2 linked regions of the Chroococcidiopsis sp. TS-821 genome follow. The protein of the gene in region 1 interacts with the protein of each later gene in a pairwise test. Links are inferred from orthologs where the notes say so. Each region holds a gene or a part of one and is shown on either strand. Other genes may lie near its edges.

What was found. The genes of interacting proteins can lie anywhere in the genome.
Region 2: the proteins of ligA (region 1) and leuS interact in binary tests that used the Escherichia coli proteins (3 or more experiments, as listed by UniProt). The link is inferred for Chroococcidiopsis sp. TS-821 from one-to-one orthologs.

The regions. Positions count from the first base shown.
Region 1 is NZ_MVDI01000005.1:167,841-170,961, forward strand. Bases 128-3,054 are described here. They hold ligA (NAD-dependent DNA ligase LigA), read right to left. Parts: upstream 2,648-3,054; coding sequence 608-2,647; downstream 128-607. Other genes in these bases: B1A85_RS14935 (hypothetical protein), read left to right, coding at 3,045-3,054. Outside these bases: more of B1A85_RS14935, read left to right, coding at 3,055-3,121. UniProt on the Escherichia coli protein: DNA ligase that catalyzes the formation of phosphodiester linkages between 5'-phosphoryl and 3'-hydroxyl groups in double-stranded DNA using NAD as a coenzyme and as the energy source for the reaction.
Region 2 is NZ_MVDI01000003.1:228,309-231,616, forward strand. What follows is about bases 1-3,114. They hold leuS (leucine--tRNA ligase), read right to left. Parts: upstream 2,795-3,114; coding sequence 206-2,794; downstream 1-205. Other genes in these bases: B1A85_RS11405 (tellurite resistance TerB family protein), read left to right, coding at 1-90.

The sequences.
Region 1 (3,121 bases):
TAGCAAGTAAATCAATGGCTTGACTTCAGAAATCACCTCCGGTGCAATTAAGCCCTCTTGTTGCAGAATTTGCAAAAAGCGATCGCCCACCAACTGATCGTCAGGAGGGTTGCGCCATAGATTTGTCACAGTACGTTGCGCGCCACTCTCACGAATGATATCTGCAATTCCACCGTAGTTAGTATCAGAAACAACAATATCAAAATGCTGTTGCGCTAGCATTTGGGCGATCGCTTGACGCACTTCACCCTTTTGAGCATAAACAACCTCATAAATCAGAGGGTCTGCTTTGAGTAGTTCGCCATAAGGAGGAAAAGTTAGAACTGTAACCTGAGATTGAGGATAAGTCAGAGCCAGCGCTTTAATAGCAGGTAGCGCAATAATCAGATCCCCAATTCCCCCTAACAACTCCACAAATAAAATTTTCACAGCTTACTACCACTTCAAGCTTGCAGAACTTTATATCCAAACGCAGCAAAACCTCACCTCTATCTTCAGAGCGATCGCATTCAAAGTTACGATCCTTCTTAACTCATACCTCCGACTCCAAATAGCAGGGGGTCAGGCTAAAAGCTAATTATGGAACAAACTTTTACTTTCATTGCTATTAATTGAGGCGATCGGTATTCAATTTTAATAAATTCAAAAATTCTTCCTCAGACAAACAAGGAATACCTAATTGCTGTGCCTTCTCCAACTTAGAACCAGCAGCTTCTCCGACAACAACATAATCAGTTTTTTTACTCACAGACTCTGTCACCTTTCCACCAGCATTTTGAATCAAAGCTTTAGCCTCATCGCGTTTTAAAGTAGGCAATGTTCCTGTAATTACAAAAGTTTTACCACTAAGAGGACTCGCCACAACGGCTGATGTTTCTTCTTGGGCTAATTGTAAACCAGCAGCTTGCAGCCGTTCGATTAAGACTTGATTTGCTGGAATGCGGAACCACTGATACACCGATTGCGCAATTTCTGTACCAATACCATACACAGCGGCGATATCTTCGGGAGTAGCTGCGGCTAACTTTTCGACAGTTGGAAAATGCTGCGTTAAAGTTTGTGCATTTACACTACCAACATGACGAATACCAAGTCCGTATAATACCCTTGACCAAGGTTGTGATTTTGAGTGCGCGATCGCCTGCACTAATTTTTCCGCCGATTTTTTCCCCATGCGTTCTAATGACTGCAACTGAATTGCAGTTAACTCGTACAAATCAGCAACCGAATGTACCAATTCGCGGTGTACTAATTGTTGTACTAACTTTTCACCCATACCATTAATATCCATTGCATCGCGGCTTACCCAATGTTCAATCGCCCCCTTGAGAATTGCGGGACACGAAGCATTCACGCACCGCGTTACTGCTTCACCTTCAGGACGAATCACAGGTTGATTGCATACTGGACAATGTGTTGGCATTTGAAAAGGTACGGTATTGTCAGGGCGTAATTCTTTTAAAACACGCACCACTTCCGGAATAATTTCTCCAGCTTTGCGTACAATCACCGTATCGCCAACGCGAATGTCAAGTTGCGCAACGCGATCGCTATTATGCAATGTCGCGCGCGATACCGTAGTTCCCGCTAATTCTACAGGACGCATTTCAGCGAGTGGCGTCAACGCGCCCGTTCTCCCGACATTGACTGCAATATTTTCAACGCGAGTCGGGGCTTCTTCGGCTGGATACTTAAGCGCGATCGCCCAACGCGGAAACTTTTGCGTAAAGCCCAATTGTTCTTGCAGCGCAAACGAGTTGATTTTGACAACGACACCATCGGTCATATATGGTAAATTCAGCCGCTCTGTATCCCAATATTTGTAATAAGCTGCAACTTCTTCAATTGAAGAACACAGTTCGCGATTAGGATTGACTCGAAAGCCCATCTTCTGCAATAATTCCAACGCCTCCCATTGCGTGCGGGCAATACTCGCATCATCCATTCCTGGAATATGCAGCGTATAAGCAAAAAAATCGAGTCTGCGCTGTGCTACAATTCGCGAATCGAGTTGACGTAACGTTCCAGCAGCTGCATTGCGCGGATTAGCAAATAACTGTTCTCCTGCATTACGCCGTTCTTGATTAATTTGTTGAAATACTTCTAAGGGTAAAAAAGCCTCACCGCGCACTTCCACGCGACTAGGGGGATTTTCTAAATTCAAGCGTAAGGGAATTGAGCGAATTGTCCGCACGTTTTGCGTAATGTCTTCTCCTACAATTCCATCACCGCGCGTCGCCCCGCGTACAAGAATGCCATTTTCATAAGTTAAAGCTAAAGCCGAACCATCGATCTTCAGTTCGCATACGTACTCTGCGGACTCTACCTTTGGGGCGTGACGCTTCCAGCGTTCTTGCCAAACTTTCAATTCATCAATATTAAACGCATTTTCTAAACTATACAGCGGTACGTTATGGCGTACTGAGAAAAATTGAGTTGCTGGTTTTTCCCCGACGCGCTGTGTTGGGCTGTCTGGTGTAATTAACTGCGGATACTGCGTTTCTAGCTGTTGCAATTCGCGGTAAAGCTGGTCGTAGACAGCATCCTCCATAATCGGATTATCTAACACATAGTAGGCATAACTTGCTTTTTGTAGCAATTGCCGTAGTTCTTCTATGCGTTGTTTATCTGGTGTCGGTGGTTGCATAAAACGCGCTCATCGATTGAAATCTCAAGTTTTAGTTTAGCTTCCACGCTTCGAGAGTCTGATTGCCTTTCCTCATTAAGGCGGCTAATAGTTAATGGTCACTGGTGAATCGCCTTTAACTCAGGACTTGCACAAGAGCATGAAAAACGAACCATCAAGGATACATAGACGCGAAGGAGTAGAAGTTTTAGAGAGTTTTTGCGTAAGTCCTATAACTATTGACAGCTTTGAGGGTAAATCTCAACTAGAATAGACTCGCTATATAATTGATGAAAGTGACACTGCTAGTCATGTTTCAAACCTCAGAGCAGTATTCTTATTTATTGTTGACTCCCTGCACATCTTTTAGCAAAAATCAAGTATTCTGCTAGTTATCAAAAATAGACAGGTGTGAATCATGAAGGTTTGGCTAGCTTGCTTTGTACTTTTATTTGCTCTCGCTGAGCTTTTTCAATGGATGAAGCAGTTTTCGCT
Region 2 (3,308 bases), on another replicon or contig:
CTCTTAAATCATCTCTACCAAGTTTTAGAAATAACAGAAGATACCGCAACAAAAATTGTAGATGTCATGTTGATTAAAAATAGAGGTTAGGATCGCGCTTTTGTAACTGAAATACATTTATTTGGATAAGCTAATGGAGAAAGAAAACAAAAAATGCTATCCTCCATTAGCAGTTTTTCTATATATTAAGCTTTAGCAAATTCACCTACCCCAGAACGAAGTTGACAAGTTTTCCAGGTACGACGATGACTTTTTTCACATCTTTACCTTCAATGTAGCGCTGAGCGGCTTCGGATTCGCGGGCGAATTTTTCCAACTCGGCTTTATCAGCTTGCGCAGGTACTTGTAATTCACCGCGTTTTTTGCCATTAATTTGGACGACTAAAGTAATTTCGTCGGCGACTAACGCTGATTCGTCGTACTTCAACCAAGGTTGAGTGTGAATTGATTCAGTATTGCCTAAGATGTGCCACAACTCCTCAGTAATGTGAGGTGCAAAAGGTGCTAGCAATATCAATAAGGTTTGAATACCCTCGGCATAAATTGCTGAGTCTTTGCACGGTGCATCAGCAAGCGCGTTACTCAACTTCATTAACTCAGAAACAGCAGTATTAAATTGATATCCGCCTTCTAAGTCTTCCGTTACAGCTTTGATTGCAGTATGAATTGCGCGTCGGAGTTCTTTTTCGGGTTTGGTTAATGCTGCTTGCTGACTCACAACGGATGGCTGATTGCTGTAATCGGTGACTAAACGCCATACACGATTTAAAAAGCGGAATTGTCCTTCAACGTCAGCATCTTCCCACTCTAAGTCTTTTTCTGGCGGTGCTTTAAACAAGATAAACATCCGTGCAGTATCCGCACCATATTTGGCTAAGACTTCTTCAGGATCGATACCGTTGTATTTAGATTTAGACATTTTTTCGTAGAAAACTTGCAACGGTTCGCCTGTTTCGGGATCTCTCGGATCGTTAGGATCGACTTGTGCAGGCGGAATGTATTTGCCTGTTAAAGGGTTTTTATAGGTTATGCCTTGCACCATTCCTTGTGTTAACAGGCGTTGGAAGGGTTCGTCAAAGTTCAAAAAGCCGCGATCGCGCAACACTTTAGTAAAAAATCGCGAGTACAATAAGTGTAAAATCGCGTGTTCGATACCACCTACGTACTGATCGACAGGCATCCAGTCATTCGTTTTTGCAGAGTCAAACGCCTGTTGGTCGTTTTTGGCATCAGGATAGCGCAAGTAATACCACGACGAGTCAATAAACGTATCCATCGTGTCAGTTTCTCGCTTGGCTGGCGTTCCACAAGTTGGACAAGGGACATTTACCCAGTCTTCTAATTGTGCCAAAGGCGAACCACCACGACCTGTGAATTCCACTTCTTCAGGCAATTCTACAGGTAAATCCTCATCAGGAACAGGAACTATGCCGCAGTTAGGGCAATGAATCACGGGAATGGGTGCGCCCCAGTAGCGTTGTCGCGAAATTAACCAATCGCGCAGGCGATATTGAACTCGCGCATTACCAAAACCATGCTTCTCGGCATACTTGACGATCGCTTCTTTTGCTTCTGTCGAAATCATGCCATCAAATTCACCCGAATTTACAACAATGCCCGTTTCTACATAAGCTGTCGTTAAAGGTGCTGATGCATCGCCGTTTTCGGGAATAATTACAACTTTGATCGATAGATTGTTTTGTTGGGCAAATTGGAAATCACGCGCGTCGTGGGCGGGGACTCCCATAACTGCACCTGTACCGTATTCGTATAAAACGTAATCTGCGATCCAAATCGGAATTTCTTCTTGTGTAAATGGATTAATTGCTTTCCCACCTGTGGGAATTCCTCGTTTGGGTTTATCTTCAGCAGTACGTTCTAGTTCGCTTTGGTTTACAACCTCTTGGACAAATGCTTCTACTGAGGTTTGTCGATCGGCTGTGGTAACGCGCTTTGTCAAGGGATGTTCGGGTGCTAAGACGACATAAGTAACGCCGTAAACCGTGTCAGGGCGTGTTGTGTAAACGCCAATTTTTTCATCTGAACCGACAATGGGAAACTCTAAGTAGGCACCGATTGATTTACCAATCCAGTTCGCTTGCATTAACTTGACGCGATCGGGCCATCCTGGTAGTTTATCTAGATCGTTGAGTAGTTCTTCCGCGTAGTCGGTGATTTTCAAGAACCACTGACGCAACAATTTGCGTTCGACTTTGGCACCACTGCGCCACGATCGCCCTTCACTGTCTACTTGTTCGTTTGCAAGCACCGTTTGATCGATCGGATCCCAGTTGACGGCGGCTTCTTTTTGGTACGCAAGTCCGGCTTTCAGGAATTGCAAGAAGATCCACTGCGTCCATTTATAATACTCCGGAGAACACGTCGCGATTTCGCGATCCCAATCGATGGATAAACCTAAGCGTTGCAGTTGCGATCGCATCTGCGCAATGTTTTGATACGTCCACTTCGCAGGCGGAATTCCACGCTCGATTGCTGCGTTTTCTGCAGGTAAACCAAACGCGTCCCAACCCATAGGATGTAACACCCGATAGCCTTGCATTCGCTTTAAGCGAGCGATGACATCTGTGATCGCATAGTTGCGGACGTGACCCATGTGCAGGCTACCTGATGGATAGGGAAACATCGATAGCGCATAAAATTTTGGCTTAGCACTATCTGTCTGAGTTTGGTCTAAACCAAGTTCTGCCCAAGTTTGTTGCCACTTTTCCTCGATTGCTGCGGGGTTGTAACGCGACTCCACGAAAGTCACTCCTGATTTTGTCTCTGTCACCATATTTTAAATGGTTATCGCGGTAAATAAAGGGTTTTGTTTGCCACTGTCGTCCGCAAACTCAACATGAAAAATCACATCACTTTTGTCTGACTTTTTCTCTCCCCAATCTTCACTCACTTTTTTTAAAATTTGGCATAGTTGTTATGACAAGTATCAAATTTTGATATAAATCATACTTTCACTGGTGACAACACGTAATTTTATGGGTGATAATACGTAAGTGATAGATTCATATATTACTCAGATTATGGAGATTGCGCATTTCTAATAGTTAGAATTTAGGGAGATGATAGACAAAAAAGATTATTCTACAAAATAAGAGTAAAAATAATGATTTTAATGCTGAATATTTATTGATAATTTAAAGCTCAAGTACAAGATAAAATTTAAAAAAAATAATATAGATTGAATACATAGACTTTGAAAAAATTAAAAAATCATTTATCACAAAATAGACTTGAATGCGCCCATTATCTTTTATTCCTGGAGTTCCAAACATTTAAATTGAGCAGAT